Regions from separate parts of the Streptomyces sp. NPDC005483 genome, predicted to be linked through region 1. Evidence: riboswitches for the same ligand, from Rfam matches in the RefSeq annotation. Region 1 holds a riboswitch; each other region holds the start of a gene.

What was found. Region 1 has a riboswitch for cyclic di-AMP ahead of ABZT06_RS19240 (NlpC/P60 family protein). Riboswitches for the same ligand answer to the same signal wherever they lie in the genome.
Region 2: another riboswitch for cyclic di-AMP. It lies ahead of ABZT06_RS40140 (M23 family metallopeptidase); the one in region 1 lies ahead of ABZT06_RS19240 (NlpC/P60 family protein).
Region 3: another riboswitch for cyclic di-AMP. It lies ahead of ABZT06_RS44010 (C40 family peptidase); the one in region 1 lies ahead of ABZT06_RS19240 (NlpC/P60 family protein).
Region 4: another riboswitch for cyclic di-AMP. It lies ahead of ABZT06_RS28895 (transglycosylase family protein); the one in region 1 lies ahead of ABZT06_RS19240 (NlpC/P60 family protein).

The regions. Positions count from the first base shown of each region.
Region 1 is NZ_JBEXEA010000009.1:151,654-156,184, forward strand. It holds gene ABZT06_RS19230 (hypothetical protein) at 15-368, shown strand; gene ABZT06_RS19235 (tellurite resistance/C4-dicarboxylate transporter family protein) at 346-1,329, opposite strand; gene ABZT06_RS19240 (NlpC/P60 family protein) at 1,444-2,577, opposite strand; cyclic di-AMP (ydaO/yuaA leader) riboswitch at 2,586-2,755, opposite strand; gene pcrA (DNA helicase PcrA) at 3,808-4,531, shown strand, end outside.
Region 2 is NZ_JBEXEA010000033.1:21,413-25,943, forward strand. It holds gene ABZT06_RS40130 (PrsW family intramembrane metalloprotease) at 1-45, shown strand, start outside; gene ABZT06_RS40135 (aldo/keto reductase) at 89-1,033, opposite strand; gene ABZT06_RS40140 (M23 family metallopeptidase) at 1,188-2,213, opposite strand; cyclic di-AMP (ydaO/yuaA leader) riboswitch at 2,225-2,382, opposite strand; tRNA gene ABZT06_RS40145 (tRNA-Met) at 2,693-2,766, opposite strand; gene ABZT06_RS40150 (hypothetical protein) at 2,885-3,145, shown strand; gene ABZT06_RS40155 (histidine kinase) at 3,217-4,374, shown strand; gene ABZT06_RS40160 (response regulator transcription factor) at 4,362-4,531, shown strand, end outside.
Region 3 is NZ_JBEXEA010000044.1:54,652-59,182, reverse strand. It holds gene ABZT06_RS44020 (ATP-dependent Clp protease proteolytic subunit) at 342-977, shown strand; gene ABZT06_RS44015 (hypothetical protein) at 985-1,290, shown strand; cyclic di-AMP (ydaO/yuaA leader) riboswitch at 1,629-1,840, shown strand; gene ABZT06_RS44010 (C40 family peptidase) at 1,844-2,317, shown strand; gene ABZT06_RS44005 (DUF6328 family protein) at 2,411-3,010, shown strand; gene ABZT06_RS44000 (ATP-binding protein) at 3,054-3,512, opposite strand; gene ABZT06_RS43995 (helix-turn-helix transcriptional regulator) at 3,727-4,531, shown strand, end outside.
Region 4 is NZ_JBEXEA010000016.1:133,092-137,622, forward strand. It holds gene ABZT06_RS28885 (cytochrome P450) at 1-736, shown strand, start outside; gene ABZT06_RS28890 (transglycosylase family protein) at 929-1,909, shown strand; cyclic di-AMP (ydaO/yuaA leader) riboswitch at 2,115-2,282, shown strand; gene ABZT06_RS28895 (transglycosylase family protein) at 2,286-2,978, shown strand; gene eno (phosphopyruvate hydratase) at 3,272-4,531, shown strand, end outside.

The sequences.
Region 1 (4,531 bases):
TAGGCTCCCGCCTCATGGACGTACTCATCCATCTCTTCGTCGGCCTGCACATCATCGGCATCGCCTCGCTGCTCGGAGGCTTCCTCACGCAGATGAAGGCGATGGGCCGGGGCACCGCCCGGTTCGTCCCCGCGATGCTCCACGGCGCCGCGACGATGCTGGTGACCGGCGTGATCCTGGTCGGCCTCAATCAGGCCGACGACCAGCACGTCAACAACATCAAGATCGGCGTGAAGCTGGCCCTGCTGATCGTGATCCTGGGCCTGGTCTATGTGAAGCGGGACGACGAGAAGGTGGACAAGAGGCTGTTCGGCCTGGTCGGCGCGCTGACCACGGCCAACGTCTTCATCGCGGTGCTGTGGACCTGACGGCGGCACGGGCGGCGTCGACGGTCCCCGCGGCGACGGCCAGCCAGGCCGCCACGGAGACCCACAGCAGCACCTCACCCGGCGTCCTGAGCCACGGGACGTCCACGGTGGCGCAGACCGACAGGGCCGCGACCGCCGTCATGCCCATGGGGAACACGGTGGCCCAGCGGCGCACGTCGTAGCGCAGGCGCGGCCGTACGAACTCCGCCAGCAGCAGGACGGCGTACCAGGCCAGGTCGAGCACCAGCAGGGCGACGGTCACCGCGCGCAGGACACCGCGGTCGTCGTCGTTCCACAGGTACAGGCGCGCGCTGTCGGCGGCGAGGAGTTTCGAGCCGGCGAGTGCCGAGATCGCGAGCGCGCCGCCCGCGATCCACTGGTCGCCCGGCCCCTCCAGCACCTGGCGCGGGTCGAAGAGGAAGAGCGCGACGCCGTAGAGGACCAGGCCGAGCCAGAACAGCACGAGCGCCGCGTGCGCGAGCCAGGCCGCCGACTCGGCCGCGGCGAGCGTGGCGCCGAGGACCGCGAGGCCCTGGGTGGCCACACAGCAGAGGAACACCCCGCCGGGCATCCGCCGCTTCCAGTGCCGCACGACGAGCACGAGCAGCACCGGCCACAGCAGCGCCGACAGGGCCAGCAGCGCCTCGGCGAGGGTCTGCCGGCCGAGTGCGGAGAACCGGGTGCCGAGTACGGTGGTCGCCGCCACGGCCGTCAGGGCGCCCGGTGTCCCGGCGTCCGCGACCCATCGCGGGCGCTCCCGCAGCAGTCGTACGGCGAACTCGGCGGCCAGCCCCAGCCAGGCCGCGCAGCTGATCACCAGGGCGATCCGGGACAGCGTCTCGTGACCGGTCAGAAGGAGCCCGACCGACACGATGCCGGTCGCCATCACGGCGGACGCGGCCGCGGGTGGGTGCCGCGTCCACCAGACGCGCAGGGGGGAGTGGGGGGAGGTACCGGGCATGTGCCGATGCTAGGAAGCTCCCCGTGCCGTGCGAGCGGGGCGCGCACGCGCGCGTGGGGAAATGGGGGAAATGCACGCGAGTGCGGGCTCTTCGCCCGCCCCCGGTACCCGGCCTCAGGCCGGGCGGACCACGCTGTGGATCCCCGACTCGCCGTCGTAGTAGATCGACTCCTCGCGGACGTACGCGCCCGGCTTCGGGGCGTGGATCATCATGCCGTTGCCGATGTAGAGGCCGACGTGGCTGATGTCGTCGTAGAAGAAGACCAGGTCACCGGGTTGGGCGTCGGCCAGGGAGACCGTGGTGCCGGCGTTGACCTGGTCATAGGTGACGCGGGGGAGGTCGACGCCGGCGGCCTTCCAGGCGGCCTGGGTGAGCCCTGAGCAGTCGTAGGAGTCGGGGCCGGTGGCGCCCCAGACGTACGGCTTGCCGATCTGTGCACGGGCGAAGGCGAGGGCCTTGGCGGCCTTGGTGGCGTACGAGGAGTCGGTCGCCGGCGACGTGCTCTCCTGCGGGGCGGTGGTCTCCTGCGCCGCCTTCTCCGCCGCGGCCTGCTGCTGCGCCAGCTCCGCCGCCTTGCGGGCCGCCTCCTGCTGCTTGCGCTTCTCGATCACCGCGAGACGCGCCTTCTCCTGGGCGGTCAGTTCCGACAGCAGCTCGCGCGCGTCGGCGAGCTTCTTCTGGACGGTCGCCTTGGCGGTCTTCAGGTCGCTCTGCGTCTCGTTCAGCGTCTGAAGGCTCTGGGAGGCCTCCTGGCGCTTCTTCATCGTCGCGGACTGCTCGGAGACGTAGTCGTCGACCGCGCCCTTCTGACGGCTCGTCAAGCGGCTCATCAGCTGCGCCTGGTCGAAGTAGTCCTGCGGGGTGTCGGCGAGCAGGAAGGTCGCCGTGTCGGGCGCGCCGGCGCCGGTGCGGTACTGGGCCGCGGCGAAGGAACCGAGTTCCTCCCGCGCCTCGTTGAGCTTCTGGGTGCGCTGGGCGACGTCGTCGAGGAGCGTGTCGACCTGCTTGCGCTGCTTGGCCGTCTTCTCCTTGGCCGCGTTGTAGCCGTCGGTCGCCGACTCGGCCTGGCGGTAGAGGTCGTCGACCTTCTTCTCGACCTCTTCGAGACTCGGCTTGTCATCGGCCGGCGCGGCGTTCGCCGACTGGGACAGCAGGGCCACGGAGGTGAGGGCGGCCGTCGCGAGGGCCGGGGTCCGTATGCCTGCCACGCGCGTACCGGCGGGACGCGACTTGCGGTGCGACGCCAAGGGAGGCGACTCCTTCCCATGCTCCGCCTACCGGGTTAGCTGTCGGGTTCGGGCGAAGTGCTTCGGAAGGTTTGCCCTACGGCGCTCCCCTGCGCGGGAGTCGGCCGATTCACCCCGGGTTCGGTGGGTCCCCGGCTCCGGGCGCGCGGCGGCGCTGCGGACTCGGCGGAGGCCGTGCGGCCCGGCGAGGTTCGCCGGAGGGGGTCGTACGGCCTGATCGGAACGGTAGCCAACTGGTGTGGCCCCTGTGAAGGTTGATGTTCGATATGCCCGATACATTTTCGTGACCTTGGCCCCAGGGGGCGCTCCGCATGGCCGATTCGGTGTGATGTGCCGTGGATGGGGCGGTCTCTTGCTGGAGTGCCCCTGTTCGATCGCCTTTGGGGACTGGCTCGGGCAACCGGTGACCCGCGTGATCGCCGAGGGGGCAACGATCCGTGCCGTCTGCTCTGCCGACGAAGAGCGACTCGCGCAAGGCGGTGGTGGAGTCCCACGCGTACGGCGTCGCTGCCACCCGGAGGGCTGAGGATCGCCGTCGGCGCGGGCGGGGTGGCCTGACCCTCGTTCCTGCCGGACGACAGGGCGGGCGGCGGGGCCCTTCATGGTCTCCGGGCCACGACGAAAGGGGGCTTGCGCAAGGCGTGAGTGGAGTCCCACGCGTACCGCGTCCTCGCCCTTCCGGAGGGTCGAGGGTCGCCGCGGGCGCGGGCGCGGGCGCGGGCGCGGGCGCGGGCGCGGGCGGGGTGGCCTGACCCTCGTTCCTGCCGGACGACAAGGCGGGCGGCGCGGCCTTTCATGGCTCCGGGCCACGACGAGGGGGGCTCGCGCTAGGCGCTGGTGGAGTCCCACGCGTACCGCGTCCTCGCCCTTCCGGAGGGTCGAGGGTCGCCGCGGGCGCGGGCGCGGGCGGCCTGGGCGTCGTCCCTGCTGCGCGGCAGGGCGCTGCGCGGCCGTTCATGGTTTTCCGGGCCACGACGAGAGGCGGCCCGTCCGCAGGTCCCCGGCGCTCGGCCCTGACGGCCGGCCGGGTCGGCGCCCGTGCCGTGACGAAGGTCTCGTACGGCATGCGCGGGAGCGTGCGGGTGCCGTGCCGCGGCGGGTCTCGCCGTCGACCAGGAAGGCAGGAGGGCGCCGGGAGGCCGGGTCCGGAAGATCGTCGGGTTCCGGTACGGGTGGATGTTCTCGGGGCGGCGGCGGGCTGTCAGTGGGGAGCCCTAGACTCGGAGAGCGATGAGCAGCCTCTTTGACGACAGCTTCCTGGCGGACCTCCAGGCCCCTCGCGGGCATGGGGAGGAACCCCCGCCGCCGCCCGAGGACGAGCACGGACCGGAGCAGGTTCCGGACGACCTGTTCGGTGGGAAGTTCGACGTGCCCCCGGACCGGGACGCCTACTACCGCGACGGCGCCCCGCGCCCGGTGGTGGACCCGGCCACCCTCCTGGAGGGGCTGAACGAGAACCAGCGCGCGGCCGTCGTGCACTCCGGCACCCCGCTGCTCATCGTGGCCGGCGCCGGCTCCGGCAAGACCCGGGTCCTCACCCACCGCATCGCCCACCTCCTCGGCGAGCGCCATGTCCACCCGGGCCAGATCCTCGCGATCACCTTCACCAACAAGGCCGCGGGCGAGATGAAGGAGCGCGTCGAGCAGCTCGTCGGCCCGCGCGCGAACGCGATGTGGGTGATGACCTTCCACAGCGCCTGCGTGCGGATCCTGCGCAGGGAGTCGAAGAAGCTCGGTTTCACCTCCTCCTTCTCGATCTACGACGCCGCTGACTCCAAGCGGCTCATGGCGCTGGTCTGCCGCGACCTGGACCTCGACCCCAAGAAGTTCCCGCCGAAGTCCTTCAGCGCCAAGATCAGCAACCTGAAGAACGAGCTGATCGACGAGGAGGACTTCGCCGCCCAGGCCACCGACGGCTTCGAGAAGACCCTCGCCCAGGCCTACGCCATGTACC
Region 2 (4,531 bases), on a different contig from region 1:
CACCCGACGGTGCCCTACCCCGCGTACAACCCGTACCGGACATAGACGGACGTAGATCCACGCAGCGGTCGAGGGGTGTGCCGGAGGGTCAGGCCGACGCCTCCGCCAGGCGTCCCAGCTCCTCCTCCGTCAGCACCAGATCGCCCACTCCCAGCAGCGCGGGAAGCTGTTCCACGGTGCGGGCGGACGCGATCGGGGCCGCGACCGTCGGCTGGGCGGCGAGCCAGGCGAGGGCGACCGTGGCGACCGGGACGGTGTGGGATTCGGCGATGTCGTCGAGCGCTGCGAGGACCTTCCGGCCGCGTTCGGTCTCCAGGTGCTTGCCGGCGCCCGCCTGGCGGGGGCTCTCCACCGTCGTACCGGCGCGGTACTTGCCGGTGAGGAACCCGGAGGCGAGGGCGTAGTACGGGACGGCGGCCAGGCCCTCCCGGGCGGCGACTGCCTCGAGTTCACCCTCGTACGTGTCGCGCGAGACCAGGTTGTAGTGGGGCTGGAGGGCGACGTACCGCGCCAGGCCCTCGCCGTCGGAGAAGGCGAGGGACTCCGCGAGGCGCGCGGCGGAGATGTTGGAGGCGCCGATCGCCCGCACCTTGCCCGCCTTCACCAGCTCGTCCAGCGCGCCGATGATCTCCTCGACGGGGGTCTCGGGCTTGTCGAAGTGGGTGTAGTACAGGTCGATGTGGTCGGTGCCCAGGCGCCGTAGCGACGCCTCGGCCGCCGCCTTGATGTTCGCGGCGGACAGGCCCGGGAAGTCGGGGTGCTGGCTGACCTTCGTGGCGATGACGACGTCGTCGCGGTGGCCGCGGGCCGCCAGCCACCTGCCGATGATCGTCTCGGACTCGCCGCCGGAGTTCCCGTCGACCCACGACGAGTACGAGTCGGCCGTGTCGACGAAGTTGCCGCCGGCCGCGGTGTACGCGTCGAGGACGGCGAAGGACGTGGCCTCGTCGGCGGTCCAGCCGAAGACGTTGCCGCCGAGGGAGAGCGGGAAGACCTCGAGGTCGGAGGAGCCGAGCTTGCGAAGAGAAGTCATGCCATACGTCAACGCCCGCGCCGGACGCCGGTCTTCCGCCACGGCCGCAAAGTCCTCGTAAACAAACGGAATCAGCCGCTCCGAAGCACCGGCAGCCCTGACGTCGGGGGGACGTCGTCAGGGCTGCCGGAGTTCGCGGGAACTCGCGGGAACGTCAGGGGGTGAGGCCCTTGCCGCGCAGCCACGTCATCGGGTCGATGCCGTCGGCCGAGCCGCCCGGGTGGACCTCCAGGTGCAGGTGCGCGCCGGTCACGTTGCCCGTGGCGCCCACGCGGCCGATGACGTCACCCGTGCCGACCTTCTGGCCGACGCTGACATTGATCGAGGACTGGTGGCAGAACCACAGCTCGGTGCCGTCGTCGAGGGTGAGGATCGTGCGGTAGCCGTAGGAACCGGCCCAGCCGGCCTGGGTGATGGTGCCGCTGTGGATCGCCTTGATGAGCGTGCCCGTGGGGGCGGCGAAGTCCAGGCCCGTGTGGTAGCCGGAGGACCACAGCGAACCGGCCTGACCGAAGGTCCCGGTGATGGTGTACGACGAGGTCGGCAGCGTGTACTGCTTGGCGAGCTCGGCCAGGCGCGCGGCCTCGGCCTTCTTCGCGGCCTCCTCCTCCGCCTTCTTCTTCGCGGCGGCGGCCTTCTCCTGAGCGTCCTTCTCCGCCTTGGCGGCGGCCGCGTCGGCCTCCTTCTGGGCGGCGTCCGCGACGGCCTGGGCGGCCTTGGTGTCGATCTGGTCCTGCTGCACCTCGGCCTGGGCCAGGATGCGCGAGCGCAGCGCCTCACCGGCGTCCGAGGTGCCCTGGGCGGTGTCGGCGGTGGTGGCGCCGACGCTGCTGAAGGCGCTCGTGTCGTCCGCGGCGGTGTCGGAGTCGTTCGAGATGAGCGAGCTCACGGAGCCCAGGTCGGGCATGGAGATGGAGACCGGCGGCTTGCCGGTGTTGGCGCTGGCCATCCCGCCCGCGCTGACGGCGGCTATGACGCCGACGCCGAGAACGGTGGAGCTACGGGCGAATCCTCCGCCGCGCTGCTTGGTGACGCGATGCCGGCCTCGTACGGGAGCGAGGGAGTCCGCGGTGGGGTTCCACTCGCCGAGCGGGGCCTCGTCGTCGGCGCGGTAACCGCCGTACACGAGGGTGTCGCTGTTTACGTACGGCGCCTCGGGGGCAGGCGGGTTGGACGCCACGTGGGCGCGCTCCTTTCCTTCCTTCTCGCCTACCGGGTTAGCTGACGGGTTCGGAGCAGGAAGGTCTCCTACGCGCGTATACCGGCCGTGCTGCCACGGCGGCGTACGAGCGATTCACCCCAAGTTGGTGGTTCCCCGGTTCCCTTGCGGAATTCGGCGCGTGAGCACGGAGCCGTCTCTTGTGACGGCTGGGACGACCGCGCTGCGTTATCGAACGTTAATAGACCCGGGGGCCCGATTCCAAGCTGTTCCGCTTGATCATTAACGAAATCCCGCTGGACTTACGGCCCATGAACGGCGAAAAACGGGCGAGTTGGCCCTTCCTCAGGCAACACACAGGCATTGACGGTATGTCAGCTCTTGCGCGGAGGGCGGTCACTCACTCACCCGGCGTCACGAAGACGTCGTACCGTGTGACACGGCCGGGAAAACACTCAGGGCCGGAGTCCAGTGAATGGACTCCGGCCCTGAGCCTTGAGTAGCGGGGACAGGATTTGAACCTGCGACCTCTGGGTTATGAGCCCAGCGAGCTACCGAGCTGCTCCACCCCGCGTCGTTGTGTGACCAGCATACGTCATCCGCGAGGTGGTTCGCGCCAGGGTTGTTCCGGAGGCCCGGTTTCCCGCTCGGCGGCGTACCGTGGCGCCCCTCACGCGCACGAGGAGGGGCCCATGGCGGCAGCCGATGAGCGACCGGTGGAGATCGGCAAGCGGGACATCCCGCTGTCCGGCGGCCGGACGCTGCGGGTGACGGAGTTCGGCAACGGCAGCATCCGACTGGCGGTGCAGGCCGGTTCTCCCTATGTGGTGACGAGCCTGGAGCAGATCGACGACGGAGCCGTCCTGAGACTCTCTCCCGGCCGCGAGGGGTCCAACGCCCACCGGAACTGGGTACGGGACCAAGGGGCCGCCGCGGACGGCCACGGGGAGTGAGCCTCGCCCCGCCCCCGATGGTGTAGCGGGCTACACCGTGCGCCGGGGGTCGTTCGTCTAGCGTGAGCCGCATGTGGAAGTCGGTGCGGCGTGCGGCGATGGCGACCGTGCATCTCTTCGTGGCCGCGGCGATGTGCTTCGGCGTGTACCTCTTCATCACGGTGCTGCTGATCGCCGCCGTGGGCACGGTCGCCGTGGTCGGCTGCTGGCTGCTGCCCGAGGCCGTGCTGCTGATACGGCGGATCGCCGGCGCCAAGCGGAACCTGACCACTCTGTGGACGGGCAGGGAGATCCCCGAGGCGTACACGCCGATGACCGGCACGCTCCGCGAGCGGCTGCGCATCTCGGTGCGGGACCCCGGCACGCTCAGGGACTTCCGCTGGATGCTCGCCTACTACCTCTACGGCGCCCTCCTCGCCCTCGCCCTCGCCCTCCCGCTGTGGCCCCTCGGCCTGGTGGTCGACGGTGTGTGGGCCGGGGCGCTGCGCCGCGACCCCGTCGTCCTTCCGCTGATCGTGCGGCTCGCGGACACCGAGGCCCGCTGGTCGACCGTGCTGCTCATGCCCTCCCCGAAGGCCAGGCTGGCCCGGCGGGTCGAGGAACTGAAGGAGACCCGGGCCGACGCGATCGCCGCGCACGAGGCCGAACTGCGCCGCATCGAACGGGACCTGCACGACGGCGCCCAGGCCAACCTGGTGGCGCTGTCGATGCGGATCGGCCTCGCCAAGCGGGCCTACGACCGTGACCCCGACGCCGCCCGCAAGCTGCTGGACGACGCCCAGTCGCAGGCCGAGCAGGCGCTGACCGAGCTGCGGCACGTGGTGCGCGGGATCCACCCGCCGATCCTCACCGACCGGGGTCTGGTCGGCGCGGTGCGGGCGCTCGCCGCCGGCAGCGGACTGGCCGTGCGTGTGGACGACGGCGGTCTGGACGCGGGCACCCGGGCGCCCGCGGCGGTGGAGGCGGCCGCCTACTTCGTGGTGGCCGAGTCGCTCACCAACGTCGCCAAGTACAGCGGTACCGACCGGGCCGAGGTCCGGCTGGCCCGGACCCGGCGCGGGCTGACCGTGCGGGTGCGGGACGAGGGCCGGGGCGGCGCCGACGAGTCCGCGGGCTCGGGGCTGCTCGGGATGCGGCGCAGGGTCGCCGCGCTCGACGGGACCTTCGAAGTGACCAGCCCCGCCGGGGGCCCGACCGTGATCGATGTGGAGCTGCCGTGCGTGTGGTGATCGCCGAGGACAACGCCCTCCTGAGAGAGGGGCTCGTCCTCCTGCTGACGTCCTCCGGGCACGAGGTCGTGGCCGTCGTCGGCACCGGCCCGGAGATCCTGCCCGCCCTGCTCGACCACCGGCCGGACGTGGCCGTGCTCGACGTGCGGATGCCGCC
Region 3 (4,531 bases), on a different contig from region 1:
TCAGGTCCGATCCAGTTGGTCAACTGACGCACGACAGTTAAGGGCCGGGCCGTCCACACCCACTGACGGACGCTCATACCGCAGCGAGTCGCGACAAACGCGCAGATCAGGGTTGCCGTAGGGAGGACCACTGGCTAATCGCCGAATGCAACGGCGACAACGCTCCCGCCAAAGAACCGTCAAACGGTGACAGGAATGTGAGACACGAGCCCCCACGGTGAGCCATAAATCCCCTCCGACCTGGGCATTTAGCTTGATCGTTAAAATCCGCTCCTATCGAACGCCACGTACGTCCTGTACATTTTTTACAGACAGCTGTCCGCAACGAGGAGGGGTACGCCATGACCCGACCGACCGCCCGTTACGTCCTGCCCGAGTTCCACGAGCGCACGAGCTTCGGGCAGAAGACGATGGATCCGTACTCCAAGCTGCTGGAGGAGCGGATCGTCTTCCTCGGGACGCAGATCGACGACACCTCGGCGAACGACCTGATGGCGCAGTTCATGTACCTCGAGTACCAGGACCCGGACCGGGACATCGCGCTGTACATCAACTCCCCCGGCGGCTCGTTCAGCGCGATGTCGGCGATCTACGACACGATGCAGTACGTCAGTTGCGACGTGGAGACGACGTGTCTCGGGCAGGCCGGCTCCTCCGCGGCGGTGCTGCTGGCGGCGGGCACCCCGGGCAAGCGGTCCGTGCTGCCGGGTGCCCGGGTGGTGATCCACCAGCCCGGGCTGAGCGAGCCCGTGCAGGGACAGGCCAGCGATCTGGCCATCCAGGCCGCGGAGTTGATCCGGGTGCGGGGCTGCCTGGAGGAGATGCTGGTCCGGCACACCGGGCGCAGTCCCGAGCAGGTGAGCGCAGACATCGAGCGGGACAAGATCCTGGACGCGCAGGGCGCCCTGGACTACGGCCTGGCGGACGCGATCGTCCCGAGCCGCAAGTCCGCGCGCACCGCTCCGGGCGCGAGGTGAGGCCTCGATGGTGCCGGACCTGCCACCGCTGCCCGCGCTGACCCGCGCCGAGGGCGAGCTGATCGACCGTTATCTCGACGTGGTCGACCTGCTGGGCCGGATCAACCCGGCCCGGCACGAGGACACCTACGGCGGACTGCGCGCGGCGCAGGCACTGGTGAGCAGGGCGGCCGAGCTGCGCGACGCGCTGGTGCTGATGCACGGCCGGGGTGAGCGTGAACTGCACGCCGCGACGCTGGCACGGGCCCTGCGGGTCCTGGACGGAGAGCGGCGTACGGCCAGGGTCACCGTGCCGCCCGAGCCCGGCGACTGACGCACCGGCAGTGTTTCCGGACGTTCCACGGGTCTGGCGGTGCGTCCGGGGCGCGGTTGAAACGGACCAAAAGACGTACCGCCGTTTGCAGGAGGCGCGGCTCCTTTTTCGCGACCGTCCAGGTTGCGCAACGCGCGTGGTTCAGGAGGGGAATGAGGAGTTTCTGTGCTGGTCGAGGAGGCTGCGGACCCCTGGACGCCCCTTCGAGCGCTCAGGTGTCCACCCGAACGGGTGAGTGGTGAGTAACAACACAAACCCCCGGTTCCATTGGGTTTTTGGGACATCCGTGCGCCAAGATCCCTGACTGACGACAAGCCCCCGCCGCAGCGGCGGGGCGATCCGGGCGGACGCCGAGTCCTGCCGCCGCCCGGATGACCGGTCGACAGGAGTGGATCGGCAGGAGTGGAGGACCCAAGCACGACGGGTCGCCGGAACGGTCACGTCATGACCGGGCCGAGCATCCCTTGGGGTGAAGCCGCGTCAGCGGCCGGGCAACTTCGCCAGCCCGAATCCGACAGGTCATCCTTCACAGGCGGCTGACGAAGGGTTGCGCATGACTGCGCTCAATCGTGTCCCGTCGCTGATGGTCCGAGCCGGTACGGCCTCGGCCTTCGCCATCGCCGCTGTGGGCGGCTCCGTCGTGATCCCGGGCGTCGCAGCCGACGCCGCCGCCTCGACACCGGCGACGCAGGCGCTCAAGGTAGCGGCCTCCAAGAAGGGTTCGCCGTACAAGTACGGCGCCACCGGGCCCCGCCGCTTCGACTGCTCAGGGCTCACGCTGTACTCGTTCAAGAAGGCGGGCAAGAAGCTCCCGCGCACGGCGGCCCAGCAGTACAACAAGACCCGCCACATCGGCGCGGGCAGCCGCAAGGCCGGCGACCTGGTGTTCTTCCACTCGGGTTCGAACGTCTACCACGTCGGCATCTACGCCGGGAAGGGAAAGATCTGGCACGCCCCGAAGACCGGGGACGTGGTGAGGCTGCAGAAGATCTGGACGAAGAGCGTCTGGTACGGCCGGGTCAAGTGACGTCCCGAGGGGGCGGCGGCGACCTGACCTGCCACCGCCCCCTCGGGTCTCCCGGGACGCGTGACACGGGCCCAGATGGTTACCCGTGACGCCATGGCCGACCACCGCCCGTGCACCGCCCGCAACGAGACCCCGCTGGAGCGCGCCGACCGCAACTTCGGCGAGCTGCTCCAGGAACTGCGCGTGACCCAGACCGGGGTGCAGATACTCTTCGCCTTTCTGCTGACCCTGGCCTTCACCCAGCGCTTCCCGTCCCTCGACACCTTCCAGCGCGCCACGTACGTCACCACGCTGCTGCTGGCGGTCGTCGCGGCGGCCCTGTTCACCGCACCGGCGGCCCTGCACCGCTCGCTCTTCCAGCGCGGCGCCAAGGCCCGGATCGTGCAGGTCTCCTCCCGGCTCGCGACGGTCGGCATGGGGGTTCTGGTGCTCGCGTTCACGGGATCGGTGCTGCTCGTGGTGGACGTGACGACGGGCCGGGCCGGCGGAGTGGCCGCGGGCGCGGCGACCCTGCTCGTGTGCCTGGGCCTGTGGGGCCTGCTCCCCCGGCTGGTCCGGCGGGCGGGACTCGCCGAGGAACGGAAGGCGGCGCAGTCGCACTCCACGCCTGCGTCGGCGAGGCGCGAGGTGATCCCGCGAGCCACGGCCCGGCCAGGAACATCACCCCGAGAACCGTCCGCGCGCCTTCGCTGACCCCTTCGGCGCCCCGGGCCGCCCGCGGCCGGTCTGACGCCTCTCACGGCTCCTGCTGCCCCGCCGCTGTGACCGGCTCGGCCGGCACCGCCCACGGGAGTTCGATGGAGACGGTCTTACCGCCTTCCCGGGTGGGCATGACTCTCAGTCGGCCGCCGTACTCGGCGGCGAGCCAGCGGATGATCACCATCCCCCGCCCGTTGTCCTGCTGGACCGCGGCCGGCAGCCGCTTGGGGAAGCGGGGATGGCTGTCGGTGACCCCGATGCGCAGTTGTTCGTCGCGGTCCAGCTCGATGTCCACCGTGAAGGTGGGTGACTGCCCGAAGGTGTGCTGTACGGCGTTGGTGGCGAGTTCGGAGACGATGAGCCGGACGGTCTCGGCGGCGTCCGTGGTGGGCGGCAGCCCCCACTCCGCGAGTGTGCTCAGGACGTAGGTGCGGGCCGCGGAGACCGAGGCGGGTTCGCTCGGCAGAGTGACGGATGCTTCCAGGTGGTCTGCCATGGCGACGTCGTCCCTTTCCGACAGGACCGGAGTCCGACACGGTGCGGATGGTTCGAGTACGGTCCCGGACTGGTGGTTCATCGCCAGAGTGCCATCACCGGGCCTGTGACGGGTGCCGATCCACCGAGATGTGCATATATCTGTCGCTCGAAGCGGTGAACTCTGCGACGCGAGACCGTATTTGGGCGGCTCGTAAGGAGTAAGGAGTAGCGCCATGCAGCACGGCCCCGCGGTGCGCCGGCGGAAACTGGGCGCCGAACTGCGTGCGTTGCGCGCGAGTGCGGGGCTCACCAGCGGTGAAGCGGCCCGGCTCGTGGGCTGGCACCAGTCGAAGGTGAGCCGCATCGAGACCGGTGCCAGCGGGGTGAAACCGGCCGATGTGCGGTTACTTCTCGACGCCTATCGCGTGGGGGACGCGAATCTGCGGGAGCTGTTGCTGGTATTGGCGGGCTCCGACGAGAACGGCGGCCGGCACCACTGGTGGCACGCGTACCGCGGCGTCCTGCCGCCGACGTACCGGGACTTCATCAGTCTGGAGGCCCAGGCGAGCGCGATGCGCACGCTGGAGACCTCGGTCGTGCCGGGGCTGCTCCAGACGCCCGAGTACGCCCGCGCGGTGACCCGGGCCGCGGTGGAGGGTCTCGACGACGAACGTCTCGACGCCCTGGTCGAGGTCCGACTGGCCCGCCAGGACATCCTTCGCGCGCAGCCGCCTCTGAAGTTGAGCGCCGTCCTGGACGAGGCGGTGTTGCGGCGGGAGGTCGGCGGCCCCGAGGTGATGGCCCGGCAGCTGGAGAGACTTCTGGAGGCGGCACGGCTGCCTCAGGTGCGGTTGCAGGTGCTGCCGTTCACTGCCGGGGCGCATGTGGGTATCACGGGGCCTTTCGTAATCTTCTCATTTCCGCGCACTTCTGATCTGGATGTGGTTGTTCTCGACCACTTGACGAGTAGCCTCTATCTCGAGCGGAAAGAAGACCTCCAGGCCTACACCGAGGCCTTCAACACCCTTCGGATCCACG
Region 4 (4,531 bases), on a different contig from region 1:
GATGATCCGACACGGCGGGGGGCCGCGGGGCGGGGTCGCGCGGTCCGTGAAGAAGATGCGCGGCTATCTCGCCGAACTCATCCACCGCAAGCGGGAAGCGCTGTCCGATGAGCCCGCCCCCGGCGAGGACCTCATCTCCGGGCTCATCCGCGCCTCCGACCACGGTGAGCACCTCACCGAGAACGAGGCCGCGGCCATGGCCTTCATCCTGCTGTTCGCGGGTTTCGAGACCACCGTCAATCTGATCGGAAACGGTACGTACGCCCTCCTCACGCACCCCGAGCAGCGGAACCGGCTCCAGGAGTCCCTGGCCCGGCAGGAAAAGGGTCTCCTGGAGACCGGCGTGGAGGAACTCCTGCGCTTCGACGGCCCGGTGGAACTGGCCACCTGGCGGTTCGCCACCGAAGCCCTGCGGATCGGCGGGCAGGACATCGCGGCCGGGGACCCGGTGCTGGTCGTCCTCGCCGCCGCGGACCGGGATCCGGAGCGGTTCGCCGACCCCGATGTGCTCGACCTGTCCCGCCGTGACAATCAGCACCTCGGATACGGCCACGGCATCCACTACTGCCTCGGTGCCCCGCTCGCCCGCCTGGAGGGCCAGACCGCGCTCGCCACTCTCCTCACCCGCCTGCCGGACCTCCAACTCGCGGGGGATTCGGTCGATTTGCGCTGGCGTGGGGGGCTCATCATGCGTGGACTGCGCACTTTGCCCGTGGAGTTCACGCCCGTCCGGTAATCGACCGAGGGGTCCGGCCTATCCCCGTGCGAGGCCGGATAAACATGACGCGCCCTCAAGTATGTGATCTTCACGTGATCTACGCGGCATTAACTTGTGACAAGTGATCGAACCCCTATACGTTCACGGACCAGCGCGGTGCCCCGTACCACCCGCCGCGCTGGTACTTGCTGTCTCGCGAAAGGCCCCTCCATGCTCTCCGGGAACGGTCGTCACCGTCGCCCCCGTCAGGCTCCGGCTCTCCTTGTGGCAGCCGGTGTGACGGGATCCGCCATCGCGATCCCACTGCTCGGAGCGACCGGAGCGAGCGCCGCCACCGGCACCACCTGGGACCACGTCGCGGAGTGCGAGAGCGGCGGCTCCTGGAGCGCGAACGACGGCAACGGCTACTACGGCGGCCTCCAGATGTCCCAGGAGAACTGGGAGAAGTACGGCGGACTCGAGTACGCCGAGACCGCGGACCTGGCCAGCCGCAACCAGCAGATAGCCGTGGCCGAGAAGCTCCTCGCGGACCAGGGCATCGCCGCGTGGCCGACCTGCGGTCTGCTCAGCGGTCTCAGCAAGGACTCGAGCTCGGCCGACGTCGACACGGGCCTGGGGAGCGGTACACCCTCCGCTTCGGCGTCCGGCTCGTCGGAATCGTCTGGTTCGTCCGGTTCCTCCAATTCGTCGGGCTCCGAGGAGTCTTCCGGTCTGCTCGACGCGCTGGACGGTTCGTCCGCGACGCCCTCGCCGTCGGCCACCCCCTCCGGCAAGGGTGCCGGTTCCGCCAAGCCGGACAAAAAGAACTCTTCGGAATCCAGCGACTCCGCCACGAAGGACGCGCAAGCCTCCGACAGCTCGCCCGTGGTGAGCCCGGAAGGGGACGAAGTGGACAAGTCGTGGCAGGAGGGCAGCTCTTCGGCCCTCGTGGACGTCGGCGCCCTCGGTTCCGGCAAGCACCGCGGCGACAGCGCCGAGGAGGTTGCGACGAAGAGCACAGCCTCCTCCGCGGGCGGCCGGCACGCCGCCGCCACCTACGTCGTCCAGGAGGGCGACTCCCTCGCCTCCATCGCCGACTCCCTTGGCCTCGACGGCGGATGGCGTGCCCTCTATGCCGAGAACAAGGACCGCATCGGGGTCGACCCCAGCAACATCACCGCCGGTCAGACGCTCGACACAGGGGCTGAATAGGGCTGAAAAGCCCAGAAAAACAGCGGGAGTTCACGTCACACTTCGCACCGAATGTCCACTTTGGTGAAAGTGTGGGATGAGTCTCAGAAGCCCTGATCGTCTTTGAAATTCCGCCGAGCGCATGTCTACGGTCGTGACCGCTCGGCAACCCGAGCCCCGTCTGTCGCAACGCCGAATCCTGCCAGCGGCCGTACGGGAACAGTCGTCGCGTCAAGCGCCGTAGGCAGGAGCGGGGGACCCAAGGTAAGTGCCGGGCCCAGCAGTTCACGCTGGACCGGCTTGGGGTTAAGCCGCGCACCGCAGGGTGCGCGACCGGGCAACTCAACCGGCCCGAACCCGACAGCTCACCTCGCAGGCGTCGGTGAGGGGATCCACCATGCTGTTTTCCGGCAAGGGCAAGCACCGCCGTCCGTCCAAGGCCACCCGCGCCGCCGCGCTCGCCGGCGTCACCGGTGTCGCCATCGCCGCCCCGCTGATGGCGGCCGGCAACGCCTCCGCCGCGACCGCCTCCGAGTGGGACACCGTCGCCCAGTGCGAGTCCGGCGGCAACTGGTCCATCAACACCGGTAACGGCTACTACGGCGGCCTGCAGTTCTCGGCCTCCACCTGGGCCGCGTACGGCGGCACGCAGTACGCCGCGCAGGCCAACCAGGCCAGCAAGTCGCAGCAGATCGCCGTCGCCGAGAAGGTCCTCGCCTCCCAGGGCAAGGGTGCCTGGCCGGTCTGCGGCACGGGCCTGTCCAGCGCCGGCTACAACGGCGGCAGCTCGTCCTCCTCCAGCTCGAACTCCAGCTCCTCGAACTCGGGCACCAGCAGCCGCTCGACCGACGAGCAGAGCGCCTCGCGTTCCACCGACCGTCCGGCGGCCAAGAAGACCGTCACCACCCCGACCGGCAAGAAGGTCAAGAAGGGTGACGGCGAGTACAAGGTCGTCAAGGGTGACACCCTCAGCTCGATCGCCGAGAAGCACAAGGTCAAGGGCGGCTGGCAGAAGCTGTTCAAGCTGAACAAGGACATCATCGACGACGCCGACTTCATCTTCCCGGGCCAGCAGCTGCACCTGAAGTAACCCCCAGCTGAACCACAGGGCCCTCACAGCCGTGTCCTTCAGGATGAAGGCCACGTGAGGGTCACCCCCCGTCCCCACGGGCTCCCCGCTCCGGTGCGTGTTCCCCCGTACGCACCAGGGCGGGGTTTTTCATGCGCCGGTGCGGGGACGTCTTTGTTCAGTTCAGAAACAATTTACTCTCGGTTCTGTCCATGGGTCGGTACATACGGTGGCCGATCCCCCGGAGCCGGTTAGGCTCGGTCTCGCAGAACCCACCGCGGTCCCGGCGGACCGTGTCACACCCCAAGAAGGAGATGCTCGTGCCGTCCATCGACGTCGTCGTAGCCCGGGAAATCCTGGACTCCCGAGGCAACCCCACGGTCGAGGTCGAGGTCGGCCTCGACGACGGCAGCACGGGTCGTGCCGCCGTCCCCTCCGGCGCCTCCACGGGCGCCTTCGAGGCCATCGAGCTCCGCGACGGTGACCCGAACCGCTACCAGGGCAAGGGTGTCGAGAAGGCCGTTCTGGCCGTCATCGAGCAGATCGGCCCGGAGCTGGTCGGCTACGACGCCACCGAGCAGCGCCTGATCGACCAGGCGATGTTCGACCTGGACGCCACCGACAACAAGGGCTCGCTCGGCGCCAACGCCATCCTCGGCGTCTCCCTCGCCGTCGCCCACGCCGCCTCCGAGGCCAGCGACCTCCCGCTCTTCCGCTACCTGGGCGGCCCGAACGCGCACCTGCTGCCGGTGCCGATGATGAACATCCTGAACGGCGGCTCGCACGCCGACTCCAACGTGGACATCCAGGAGTTCATGATCGCCCCGATCGGCGCGGAGTCCTTCTCCGAGGCGCTGCGCTGGGGCACCGAGGTCTACCACACCCTCAAGAAGGTCCTGAAGAGCAAGGGCCTGTCCACCGGCCTCGGCGACGAGGGCGGCTTCGCGCCGAACCTCGAGTCCAACCGCGCCGCCCTGGACCTCATCCTCGAGGCGATCAAGGAAGCCGGTTACATCCCCGGCGAGCAGGTCGCCCTGGCGCTCGACGTCGCCGCCTCCGAGTTCTACAAGGACGGCAAGTACCAGTTCGAGGGCAAGGACCGCTCGGCCGCCGAGATGACGGAGTACTACGAGGAGCTCGTGGCGGCCTACCCGCTCGTCTCCATCGAGGACCCGCTGTTCGAGGACGACTGGGCCGGCTGGAAGGTCCTCACCGACAAGCTGGGCGACAAGGTCCAGATCGTCGGCGACGACCTGTTCGTCACCAACCCGGAGCGTCTGGCCCGCGGTATCGAGGAGGGCGCCGCCAACGCGCTGCTCGTCAAGGTGAACCAGATCGGCTCGCTCACCGAGACTCTCGACGCCGTCGAGCTCGCCCAGCGCAGCGGCTTCAAGTGCATGATGTCCCACCGCTCCGGCGAGACCGAGGACGTCACCATCGCCGACCTGGCCGTCGCCACCAACTGCGGCCAGATCAAGACCGGCGCCCCGGCCCGCTCCGAGCGCGTCGCCAAGTACAACCAGCTCCTGCGCATCGAGGAGATCCTCGACGACGCCGCGGTGTACGCCGGCCGC